3 regions of the Halobacillus sp. AWM4_238 genome follow, and region 2 is predicted to be linked to each of the others. Evidence: riboswitches for the same ligand, from Rfam matches in the RefSeq annotation. Region 2 holds a riboswitch; each other region holds the start of a gene.
What was found. A riboswitch is a leader RNA that binds a small molecule or an ion and turns the genes downstream of it on or off. The one in region 2 is predicted to bind cobalamin.
Positions count from the first base shown of each region.

Region 1: it holds a riboswitch for cobalamin, as region 2 does, so the genes downstream of both, ACXACN_RS16740 (ribonucleoside-diphosphate reductase subunit alpha) here and ACXACN_RS05920 (DUF4430 domain-containing protein) in region 2, are expected to answer to the same signal.
Region 3: it holds a riboswitch for cobalamin, as region 2 does, so the genes downstream of both, ACXACN_RS16600 (acyl-CoA thioesterase) here and ACXACN_RS05920 (DUF4430 domain-containing protein) in region 2, are expected to answer to the same signal.

Region 1 is NZ_JBSWSY010000002.1:3,358,081-3,362,387, forward strand. It holds gene ACXACN_RS16735 (ribonucleotide-diphosphate reductase subunit beta) at 1-371, opposite strand, end outside; gene ACXACN_RS16740 (ribonucleoside-diphosphate reductase subunit alpha) at 389-2,602, opposite strand; cobalamin riboswitch at 2,747-2,920, opposite strand; gene ACXACN_RS16745 (class I SAM-dependent methyltransferase) at 3,152-3,772, shown strand; gene ACXACN_RS16750 (alpha/beta fold hydrolase) at 3,889-4,307, opposite strand, start outside.
Region 2 is NZ_JBSWSY010000002.1:1,152,676-1,156,982, forward strand. It holds gene ACXACN_RS05905 (hypothetical protein) at 1-1,017, opposite strand, end outside; gene sigX (RNA polymerase sigma factor SigX) at 1,004-1,546, opposite strand; gene ACXACN_RS05915 (ECF transporter S component) at 2,284-2,796, opposite strand; gene ACXACN_RS05920 (DUF4430 domain-containing protein) at 2,803-3,204, opposite strand; cobalamin riboswitch at 3,419-3,600, opposite strand; gene ACXACN_RS05925 (ATP-binding protein) at 3,646-4,307, opposite strand, start outside.
Region 3 is NZ_JBSWSY010000002.1:3,327,216-3,331,522, reverse strand. It holds gene ACXACN_RS16610 (acyl-CoA dehydrogenase family protein) at 1-457, opposite strand, end outside; gene ACXACN_RS16605 (dimethylarginine dimethylaminohydrolase family protein) at 848-1,717, shown strand; gene ACXACN_RS16600 (acyl-CoA thioesterase) at 1,764-2,234, opposite strand; cobalamin riboswitch at 2,372-2,552, opposite strand; purine riboswitch at 2,683-2,784, shown strand; gene ACXACN_RS16595 (xanthine phosphoribosyltransferase) at 3,024-3,611, shown strand; gene ACXACN_RS16590 (nucleobase:cation symporter-2 family protein) at 3,608-4,307, shown strand, end outside.

The DNA of each region.
Region 1 (4,307 bases), 2.2 Mb from region 2:
TGATTATGCACGACTTCCTGAAAGGCAAGCACTTGCATTAAGGCAGATAAACTGGAGTCGGTTAAATACTCAGCGATTTTACCTGAATAATCGGTCTGTACCGAATCTAAGAAAGCGAGCAGTCCGATAATTTTCTTGAATGCGGTTTGTTCCTGCTCTGAGAGCTCTGGCCATTGCTTCAAGTCGTTGCTCATGTTGATTTCATTGGGGATCCAAAAATTTGCAAGCATTGTCTTGTACATCGGATAGGCCCATGGATAGCGGGTGTCATCCCAATTCAATATGTTTGAACTTCTTCCGTTGATCACTCCTGTTGAGGCATTCGGTGCTTCATAATCCACCAGTTTTCTTTTTTGTATCGATGCTGTCATGGTAGACTTCCTCCTTTTTATGATGAACAGACTTCACAATCATCGAATTCTCCCTGACTGGATGTTGAGCGGGTATAATAGGTCGTCTTCAAACCGTGTTTCCATGCGGACAAGTGCAAATCCAACAGTTCTTTCGCCTGGATGTTATTTCTTACATAAAGATTAAACGAGACAGATTGATCCACATACTTCTGCCTGATGCTGTTCTGCCTGATGCTTGCATGTTGGTCGACATCGTAGGCGGATGGATAGTACCCATAGGTTTCATGAGTTAAATCAGGCGCCGTGACAGGAATCTTGTAATCTTTTTTCTCTTCTGAATAAAACTTTTTGAAAATCGGATCGATACTGGCTGTACTTCCTGCAATGAGAGAGGTGCTTGAGTTTGGTGCCACCGCCATCAAGTATCCATTTCTCATTCCGTCCTTGGATACCTTGTCCTGTAAGGCTTTCCAGTTCCATGTGCCATCTTGGTCAAGCGTTCGTTTAATGAAAAATTCTCCCGTCTGCCAATCTGATCCTTCGAATTGAGGGTAGCTTCCTTTTTCTCGAGCCAACTCCGAACTTGCCTCTATGGCATGATAAGCGACGGCTTCATATACTTCCTTTGTATAGTCGAGCGCTTCCTGTGATTCCCAATCTATTTTCTTCTTAGCAAGAAGGTGGGCCCATCCGAACGTTCCGAGTCCAACACCACGATAGGATTGGTTGGTGAGTTGGGCCTGTAAAACAGGTAGGGTATTCCGGTCGATGACGTTATCGAGCATACGAACTTGAATGGAAATCAAGCGCTTCAAAACTCCGTTCGTAACGGCACGTCCGAGATTGATGCTCGACAGGTTGCAGACAACGAAATCTCCTGGTGTCTTGACGGTGACGATTTTGCCATCTTCGACGTATTGTTCATCCTGAATGGTCGGTTTCTGATTTTGAGTAATTTCAGTACACAGATTGCTGCAATAAACCATACCCGTGTGGTTGTTCGGGTTCATGCGGTTGACTTCATCCCTGTAGAACATATATGGCGTACCTGTTTCAAGTTGACCGATCATGATGCGCTTCATAATTTCGATCGCGGGCACTTTTTCTTTAGAAAGGTCTGGATGGGCGACACATGCCGCATATTTTTCTCGGAAGGACCCGGACCCCTTTTTTTCATCATAATGGTCTTCCAGCGAGTAACCCATGATGCTGCGGACTTCATGAGGATCGAACAAGTACCAGTCCTCGCGGTTTTCGACCGCCTCCATAAAAAGGTCGGGGATAGATACTCCTGTAAATAGGTCATGGGTTCGCTGGCGTTCGTCCCCGTTATTTAAGCGGCTATCGAGAAAAGGAAAGATATCTTTGTGCCATACGTCTAAATAGACAGCGACTGCCCCTTGGCGCTGACCAAGTTGATCCACACTGACCGCCGTGTTGTTGAGCTGTTTCATCCATGGGAGGATCCCTGAAGAAACCCCTTTAAATCCGCGGATGTCACTTCCACGGCTTCTGATTTTACCTAAGTAAACCCCGATGCCCCCTCCGTGCTTGCTCAGGTTGGCGATATCGGTGTTGCTGTCATAGATGGACTGTAAGGAATCATCGACTGTGTCAATGAAGCAGGAACTCAGCTGCCCATATCGTTTACCAGCATTGGCGAGGGTAGGAGTAGCGACAGTCATGTACAAATGACTCAGCGCCCAATATGCTTCTTTGACTAGAGGAAGGCGTTTGGATGCTTTTTCTTCCGCCATTAATACCATGGCGATGATCATGAAACGCTCTTGAGGAAGTTCATAAACTTCTTTCGTTTTGCTTTTCGCAAGATAGCGGTCACTTAACGTTTTCAAGCCAATGTATGTGAAGAGATGGTCGCGTTCAGGTACGATGGAAGCTTCCAATTCGTCTATTTCTTGTTTCGTGTAGTATGTAAGAAGATTCTTGGAGTAAATGTTTTTTTCAATTAATGTTTGTATCAGCTCATGAAAGTTCTCATAAGGGCCAGTTGTAGATCGATGGTGTGCAGACGTTTCGTACAGGTCTTCGAGGTGGATGCGGCTTGCTATATACGTCCAGTCTGGACTGGTTTCATCGATTTCTGACAGACATTCCAGAATGAATGCGTGTTTATCATTCTTAAGGGTCGGTGATTTATCGATCAGTTGCTGCACATGTAAATGGGGGAACTCTGCTTTCAATTGTTGTATGCTCTCCTGCCATGAGCTGTTTTTTGTTATGGTTTCCATTCTCTTTTCACTCCTTAAAAGTGAGGGTTTAGAAAAATAAAAAATCCGCTCAACAGAAATTGAGCGGATGAAACCATGAAACGAAGAGAAGACATGAGAGTCTTCGTTCCATCGCTTCATCTTCTCAATCCCCGAAGAAGTTGAAACTGCGACGAACGAAGACAGGTCTCCTGGCTGGCACTCGATCTTACTCTGGTCCTTCCCGTGCTGAGCACAGTGGAATGTCCATTTCGCGAGTGGCGACAGTTGCGGGGGCAGCTCCGGATTTTAACCGGATTCCCTATTAAGCCTAGTGGCATCTTCTGTTCGTAGATACTATATATAGTGTGTTTTTTAATTTTGTTTAGCTTATATTGTGTTTACATCATAACGCTGAAGAAGAAATCATGCAACTCTTTTTTTATTGATCATCGACAAGAATAGAGCTATCTTCTCTTTCATGATCCGCTATAATGGGGGATAGGAAATATTTTCGAAAGGGATGATGGTGTGGCTCAAACATTTAATTGGCATAAGGAAGCGGAAAAACAATGGAACGATCGTGCAGAAATGTGGAATTCCAAAAGTCGGGAGATGTGGGACGACGGGAGCAGGAGCAGCATTGTTCCTTTTTTGACCAAACACATAACGAGAGGGAAGGTTGCTGATCTTGGATGCGGTGATGGATATGGGTCGTACTTGCTTTACAAGGAGGGCTTTGACGTTACAGGACTCGATTTGTCAGAGGACATGGTGACGCGTGCGAACAAGCGAGTGAACGATGAAAGAATCTCATTTGTTCAAGGAGATCTGACAAACCTGCCGTTTGAGGGAGACTCTTTTGATGCAGCGATGGCAATTAATTCACTAGAGTGGACAGAGGTTCCGTACAAAGGCCTGGAAGAAATGAAGCGGATCTTAAAGCCGGGAGGCCGGTTATGTATCGGATTACTCGGACCTACAGCGATGCCACGCATCAATAGTTACCGCAGGGTATACGGAGAAGAAGTCATTTGCAACACGATGATGCCATGGGAACTTCAAAAAATGGCAGAGGAAACCAGCTGGACCTATGTAGAAGGTCAAGGAGTGTACAAGCGTGGAGTGGAAGACCACCACATCGCTGAACTGGATGAAGAATTAAAGCAAGCTTTAACCTTTATGTGGATCTTCATCTTTGAAAAGCAATAGACATCAAAAAAAGCACCCGAAAAGCGGGTGCTTTTTTGTTTGGGAATATTTGTATGACCTGGTCCGCCAGTTCCGTACATGAATGTAAAAAAATGTATGACCTGGTCTGCACCTTGTTAATCTCCATCCTTCCACAGGAATTCTCTCAGTAGTTGGTCGACTTCTTCAAGTTCGTGGAGGCCTGAATGTGTGGCTAATGGGTTGTAGAGGCGTTTTTCTTCATACTGCCCAAAGGGGACGATTTCTTTTAATCCACTCACACTGGATGCGTGGACAAGGCCGTCCCAATGCTCGTCTTCAAGATCATCGACGTTAATGACCCCAGCAATGGCGAATACATCCACATCATTTGGAAACTGATCTTTGTTCTTTACCATCTGCTTTAAAGCTTCAGAGTCCGGTCGCAAGTCAGTCGTTGCTGCTCCGTAGTTGGATGCGAAGTAGCCTTCTTTCTCGATGCCTTCAAAAGGGCTTGCGATTACGGACAAATTCTCTACTCGAGGCACAGAGTACTGGTGGTCACTCAGCAAGTAAT
Region 2 (4,307 bases):
GACGGTAATGGAAGGAAACTGCACATGTTCTGGCACAGCCGGGCTCACAAAGAGACCTCTCCCGTTTTCCTTCATCAAAGAAAGAGCATCCTGAATGGTCGACGGACCATTCGTAGATACGGGAACGAGTAACCGTTCCGCTGAATCCTCGAATTGATACAGTTGAAAGATGTATTCTCCCTTTTGAATGACTGGAATTTCGGATACTTCTCCATAGCTTCCAATGGAAACAGGATTGCCTGATTCGGTTTGGACATGAATCTCTTGCAATGGATAGTTTTCCAAGTCCCAACGAATGCTTTCAATAATCGCGCTTGCCCACGCAGAGCCACTGACGCTGAAACCATCCGGGAATGTAACAATAGCAGAATTCTCAGTCTCATCCACCTCATATTCCAATCCTTCTACAGCCCTCTCAGCTAAACCATAGTTTTCTGGTGAAAAGGCTTGGGATCCCTGTTCCATTTGTACCGTGGGCAGAATGACTTCCGCATTCTTTCCTGGATAGGAAACCGTATAGAGTCCTTCCTCATCCCCTCTAAGAACCAGTGATTCAAGCTCCGGTTCAGCCACTTCCTGTTTTTCTGCAAGGTTTGATTCATTCTCTTGTGAATCTCCCTCTTCTTTTTCTTCAGGAGCAGGCCTTCCTTCCTCAGGAGAAGGTTGGGATTCCTTTAGTTCAGATTGTTCTTCTTCACTCTCTGAGATGAATGAATCAAAAGAAGGAGACGTTTCTTCAGTCGCTGTGGAAGATTCTGCATTCTCGTTCATACGATCAGTGGAATCTTCCACAGTCATCATTCCATTGTTACTCAATAAAACAGGGATGAATACCGCAAGCACCACTAAAACAGCAAGGGTAGCAATTCCAGGGAACAGCCAGGGAGCCGCTTTCCTTTTCGGTGTATTTACCCGCGATGAAACCTTTTGATAGAGCATCTCTTTTGATTGGTGGTCTTCCATAGAAGGCAGTTTTCCTAATGCTTTTTTGATGTCTTCGTCATTACGCTTCTTCACGGTCTCCCCTCCCTTCATCCATTTCTTCAAGAATCGCCTTCAGAGCTTTCATAGCTCGATGTTGAGTCGTCTTCACTTTACTCTCACTCCAACGTAAAACTTCTGCTGTTTCTTTAATCGACATGCCTTGTATAAAACGAAAAATCAACACACTACGCTGATCGATCGTACATTTGTCCAACGCTTGGTACACTTGTTGGATCTCATCGTTCTGCACTGCAATTTCTTCAGGCATCTTATCTCGGTCTTTGATTTGTTCTCCTTTTTCCGTCCAATCAAAGAACTCCATGATCCGGTTTCTTTTTCTTTTTTGTTTGCGGAAATGATCAATGGCTACGTGCCTGGCTATGGAAAACAACCATGTTTTCTCAGAGCTTCTTCCGCTGAATGATTCATATGAATTCATGACCCTCACATACACATCCTGAACCAAGTCTTCGGCAAGACTTCTGTCCTTGACCATATAGATGAGAAACTGAAACAGGTCATGGTGGTAGTTATCGTATAGTTCATCAAAGAACGTTCGCAATGGTGGTACCTCCTGGGTCACTTTAATAGTCGTTTATGTATGAAGAAAGTTACACTTCTTATCTTAATATGCAAAAAAAGAAAAAGGAACCGCGTTTTTAAAAGAAAATCACCTCCATCCCTACTCCAACTAAAGCTCCTTTTTCTTGAAGACTCAGTTTCGAGACGTTTGTTGAGTGGATAGGGCTGCGGGGAATGACTCGCTTTCCGCGGGAGCGCGGTGAGCCTCCTCGGACTGCGTCCTGTGGGGTCTCACCCTGCACTTTTTTCCCGCAGGAGTCTCGCCATTCCCCTCCGCCCCTTGCCATATAAGTATCTCGAAACGACTTTCAGTACAAGCAACTTTCCAGAGTAATGGAAGTTCGTGAATCCAACTACAAACAAGCAGTCATCTGTACTATAACGCTTGCTATGAAGCGCTTTGACAACTGGTAAGCAGTGATAATGGAAGACGCTCCACTCGTGTACGTGGGTTCGTTTTCCCTATAACGAATGGGGTGGTTGGGAAGCTGCGAGACTCCCACGGGAATGGATTGGCTGGCGAGACCCCACAGGACGGAGTCCGAGGAGGCTTGCCGTCATCCCCGTAGGAAAGCGAGTTGCTTCCCAGCCACCCCTGACGCCTCCCACGGCAAACGAACCCCGAAAAGTCTCGAAATCGAGACTTACAGAATTCTGCCATAATCTTCAATAAACATAAGGGGTAAGAGCACAAAAAAGCTACCCTTGGTTGGGTAGCTAAGTGACTTTTGATATGGCGTTCCTTTTTTCGTAGCGTTGGAAAAGTGTTCCGAGAATTGGAGATAAAGCCAATATGAACACGGTATTCGAAATCGCGTGATTGATATCCATCGGGAGACCTGCCAGGTAATACGCCCAGAATGGTTGTCCCGCTGCTCTCATAGTCAGAGAAAGAATGACTCCGAAGAAGAGCCCGCTGATAAATCCATAGATCGCAAGACCCCAGAATGGCATTTTGGACCAGTATTTCCCGAGCAAACCTGCTAGGATTCCTATGATTGACCAGGCGATGATCTGCCAAATGGTCCATATCCCCATCCCCAATATCACATTGGACACAAAGGTCGTGAGCAGTGCAATAAGAATCCCTGCACTAGGCCCCAGCCAAAACCCTGCAATAATAATGATCGCTGTCACTGGCTGGATATTGGGTAAATGAGCCAAGGCCATCCTTCCCGCAACGGCCAGGGATGCAAGCATGGCGATCAGTGTGAGTTTGTACGTGTTCATGGTTGATCATTCCCAAGATTGATAATCAAAAACGATTTCGTCTCCATCCTCTACTTCGTACTCATTGGCTCCGACCATGGCTTCATCTCCGTTAATGGTATACATCCAAGCCATTTTTTCTTCTTGGTTCCCAGCAATTCCTTCAATGCTGTTAATGAACCCTTCGGACTGTTCCACTTCATAGTTATCTTCCATAACTTCCATGAGGGTGGTTCCTTTTTCTACCGTGATTTCATCTTCTGCCATCATTTCTTCGCCATCGTTTTTAGATAGCTGGACTTGCACCGTGACTTCTTGTACTTGTTCTTCCTGAGTTGCCGATGTTTCCTTAGACTCTTGTGTGCCACATCCTGCCAGCACAACAACGGCCAGAATCATAGCTGTTAAAACGGAATACCACTTTTTCATTACCATCTCTCCCTTTTTCTTTGTGTTCCGTGGCCAGGAGGAGAGGAGAGTGAAGACAACCAAATGACTTGTATGTAAACATTCAGAGGAAACATATTCTTATCACAAAAAAAAGCTTACCCTTCTAAAAGGGTAAGCTTTGGACAAACGAAAGGATAAGATCTACGTTTCACGTCATACCGATCGGTTGTCTCAAATGCTCAATCCCCGAAGCTTTGAAACATTGGATCAGGCAGGTCTACTGACTTGTGCGTCATCCTAATCAGGATCCTTCCCATACCCAACGGCACAGTGGAATTTCCTTTTCGTCTACACTTACAGTTGCGAGGACAGTTCTGGTTTCGCACCAGATTCCCTATCAAGTCTTATTCAGACACCCGAATCCTCTTCATATGAAGTTTCCATAAACTAGATTACAATAATATTCCGAAAATAGCAACATTATTTTTCCTTATGAGAAAAAGGAATCTTAAACGTGAAGGTTGTCCCTTCTTTCAACTTGCTATGGGCACTGATGGTTCCTTCATGAGCATCTATGATATTTTTCGCGATCGCAAGCCCTAAACCTGTGCCTTTTTTATAGTTTTTATTTTCACGTTTTCTTGATTTATCAGCTTTATAGAAACGCTCAAATACAAATGGAAGGTCTTCCTCGGCGATTCCATATCCGGAGTCTTTGACACTTGCCATCCATTCCTTCTCATCTTTTTCAAGAATCACCTGCACCTCACTGCCAGGGTCGGAATGACGAATGGCATTATCAATCAAATTGGTAAAAACCTGCTCAATACGGTCCGGATCGAAATTCAGGTTTCCGAACTCCCCTACTATTTTCAATTGAAGGTCTACGGACTTTTCGTTGGCGATCCCACTGAACTTACGAATGATCCTGTTCAAATAGGGTTCAATTTCAACGGATTCTTCGTTCAGTTGAATGTGCCCCGCTTCCATCCGTGCGAGATCCAACAGCTCATTAACTAAACGACCAATCCGCAATGATTCGTCATGAATGATTTGTGCGAGTTCGTTTTTATCCTCTTTTGACTCGGCAATATCATCCACGATTGCTTCACTATACCCCTGGAGCATAGAGATAGGAGTTC
Region 3 (4,307 bases), 2.2 Mb from region 2:
CTCCACGACGAGTCGCTTTGGTTTCCGGTATCCCTCCACGCGTCGGACTCCCGGTTGCAGGCTCAGTAGCTGCTCTATTTACCACTTTTTGCTCGGAAACCACTTCATTCACAAGGCGATCATACGACTCTTTGTCCCATAATTGTTCCTGAGCAAGTTCCATCATGATCCCCATGTGCCATCCGATTGATAATGCGACCGCTCCATCACCTTCCGCAATTTTTTCCTGCATGAGTAAGAATTCATATAAAGATAATCCGTCCCCACCCTCAGATTTCGGTAAAGACATCGATGGGTATTTCACTTCTTTGATCACTTTTAGTGTTTCATAAGAGAAAGATGCGTCACGATCCGTTTCTTCCCTATGGCTGCGAGCCTCTGCAGCAATGCGATCTGCTTTTTCAAACAATTCCTGCTGTCGATCGTTTTTTATCAAACGTTCCCATACACCTGCCAAATTCACCACTCCCGATTCCTAATTATAATTAAATCATACCTGACAACTCGGGATGAAGCCAATGCCATGCTTGTCTCAATCATTCCCTTACAACATACCCTATGTACAAAAAATCATTCTGTATCAGCAAAAGTCTCTCCACATCCGAATTTTGTCCATAACGCCCATTTCCCCAAATTTTCTCACGACATTTCCCGGGAAATGTCGAAACATAACGATGGTTCCCATGAGAGACTTGAAAAATGCCTGCTCTCTATACCTCACCTATTCATTCAGGTTTCATGTATGGTAAACGATACAATGGGATCGCTCTTCTTACATGGAAATTCTTGTTTGATTATCGAATAGCTGGGGAAGAAAAGGGATATGAACAAAAGGAGGATAAGAAACATGGTCGGAATAGTTTCCGAAAACACTGTTCAATGTGACACTGAATATACAAAGCTATATAAAGTGGTGGTCGCCAAACCTTCTTACATGAAAATCACGGATGTTATTAACGAAACTCAAAAACATTACAAAAAGGAGAACATAGATGTCCATTTAGCTCTTCAGCAACACGAACATTTCATAAAAATGCTGGAAGAACACAAGGTTGAAGTTATAAACCTTTCAAATCACCCCGAATTCCATGAACAAGTGTTCACGCGAGATATTGGATTCACCATTCATGATCGCCTGTTTATCAGCTCCATGAGCGAGAAGGTACGGAAAGAAGAAACAGAAGTCCTTCGAAATTGGGCAGGAGAGAATGACGTACACCTTGAAAAGCCATTCTCTTCATCCATCGAAGGGGGAGATATTCTTGTAGATGGGGCCACGGTTTGGGTCGGAGAAACAGAAAGGACGTCAAAAAAAGCGATTCATGAACTTCAATCACGCCTTCCCGATCATCAGGTCATACCTGTCCCTCTGAGGAAAGACATTCTCCATCTGGACTGCGTATTTAACATAATAGATGAATCAACTGTGATTCTGTATCCTCCTGCTTTAAAAAGAAAAAGCCTGGAAGCTATCGCTACGCGTTACAATATAATTGAAGTTACTGAAAAAGAGCAGTTCACAATGGGACCGAACGTTCTTTCCATAGGAAGCCGTAACGTGATCAGTTTGCCTCACAACGAGCAGCTAAACACACAGTTAATAGAAAAAGGATTTCATGTCATTCCCGTCAATCTCTCAGAAATCATTAAATCCGGTGGATCCTTCCGCTGCTGTACATTGCCGATAAAAAGAAAGGAAAAAGAAACCCCACTTTAAAAAAGTAGGGTTTCTTGGTGATTCATTTATTTTGATCATGGACCAGTCATCTAAGCGCAGGCCTGTTTTTTCGGTGTGCTCTCCTGAATGGAGCCGTATCATATAAACGTATTTCTTCTTCTGTCTCAGGTAAGATGGGAGGCACCGGTTTTGGTTTTCCTTCAACATCGACGGCGACCATCGTTAAAAATGATTCTGTCGTCATCACTTGGCGTCCTTTCAGCAAATCATCAGCAAAGACTTTCACATACACTTCCATTGATGTTCGTCCTGTACTCGTCACAGAAGCTTCCAAGGTCAAAGCGTCCCCTACCTTTGCAGAAGATAAAAAATCCACAGAGTCAATCGAAGCGGTGACAACCACACAGTTTGAATGCTTCATTGCGGTTAGTGCCGCAATCTCGTCAATATACGAGAGAACTTTGCCTCCGAAAATGGTATCCAGATGATTTGTGTCCGGTGGTAGTACTAATCTTGTTTGAGTCATGCGAGAATAATGGACAGGTAAAGATTCCATGAATGGGTTCCTCCTTTTAAAAAGTGACTAGCCCTCAAAGAGAGATACGAAGATAACCGATCTCCTTCGATTCATGGAACCGCAAAAAGCTCTTGATGAATCCAATACACGTAACATCCTCCTATCTCCCGTAGGAATTCATGTTCTTCCTCATGGCAGGTCTCCTGGCTCAGGTTCATCAGCGCATAGTCCTTCCCATTTGTGAGACAGTGGATCATCTATGCACCTCCCCATTACAGTGGCGGGACCGCGTTGGCTTTTCACCAAACTTCCCTTTTCAGCTTCAATGACGAAGCCACCATAAGGCGATCAATTTTTCAAAAAAATCTTTCTCTCAACCACTATCTCCCAAAGCTCCTCCCTTGTCAACACGAACAAAAACCTAACGATCGGCTAATAAATTCCATAATAAGGGTTGATTACGAACAATAAACTGTTATACTGTTCATATCATTCGAATATAAGTTTTCATATAATCGCGGGGATAGGGCCTGCAAGTTTCTACCGGTTTACCGTAAATGAACCGACTATGAAAAGCAGTACAAGACACCGGGGCATTTACGTCCACGGTTTTATTGTTGTTGTCTTCGTCATGCACGAAAAGACTTGCTTTCCATAGTGGAAACAAGCTTTTCGTGCTTTTTTATTTTCAAGTTTCCTTATGTTTCGCTCATTGGACAGAGTTTTGAAAAGATCCAATAAAACCACTCACATAAGGATTGAAATAAAATCATCACTGCAAGAGCTTCCATGGAAAAGCGGTACACAAAAAAGAAAGGTGTGTTGGATATGGAACAGTTGAAAAAGAAAATCATGGATGAGGGAAAAGTTTTATCTCCTTCTATCATTAAAGTGGATGCGTTTCTGAATCATCAAATAGACCCCGTGCTCATGAAAGAAATCGGCGAAGAGTTTGCGAGACGTTTCAAAGATACGGGGGTTACAAAAGTGCTGACCTTAGAATCCTCAGGGATCGCACCCGCTCAAATGACAGCACTCAGTCTTGGTGTTCCCATGGTTTTTGGAAGGAAGAAAAAATCCTTAACCATGAAGGACCACCTTTACACATCAAAGGTACATTCTTTTACAAAGCAGGAAACCAATGAAATTTCCATTTCCAAAGACTTCTTAACTGAGGATGACCACGTCTTGATTCTTGATGATTTTCTAGCCAATGGACAAGCAGCAAAAGGGCTGATCAACATTGCTGAACAAGCAGGAGCTTCCCTTTCCGGCGTGGCTATTGTCATTGAGAAAGGGTTTCAAGACGGTGGACGCCTATTAAGACGCCAAGGGATAAAAGTGGAATCCCTTGCCATCCTTTCATCGCTTGAAGACCAAACGATTCGATTTGAAACACAGGAGGTATCCACATGAAAACGACCGCTTTAGCTATTCAACATTTATTAGCGATGTATGCCGGGGCGATTCTTGTTCCATTGATTGTCGGTGGAGCGCTTGGACTGGATTCTAAACAACTCACTTACCTTGTCGCCATTGATATTTTAATGTGCGGGGTGGCTACCCTCCTGCAAGTTGTCCGCAACCGTTATTTTGGAATCGGCCTTCCTGTCGTCCTTGGCTGTACGTTTACTGCTGTCGGTCCAATGATCGCCATCGGAGGTCAGTACGGCATTTCGGCCATTTATGGATCCATTCTCGTTTCCGGGCTATTCGTCATCCTTATCAGCCGCTTCTTTGGAAAACTTGTCCGTTTCTTTCCCCCTGTCGTGACAGGAACCGTTGTAACCATTATCGGAATTACTTTGATTCCTGTTGCCATCAACAATATGGGGGGTGGCCAAGGAGCTGATGATTTTGGTTCACCAGCAAACCTAGCCCTATCTTTTGGGACGCTGATCTTCATCGTACTTTTGTATCGTTTTACAAAAGGATTCATGCGCTCAATCGCCATTCTGATCGGTATTTTAGGTGGCACCCTTGCTGCTGCTCTTTTTGGAAGAATAGATTTTTCAGCTGTCCATGAATCGGCTGTCTTCCATATGGTCGAACCTTTCTACTTTGGGGCACCGAGCTTTCAATGGTCAGCCATTTTAACAATGATTTTAGTTG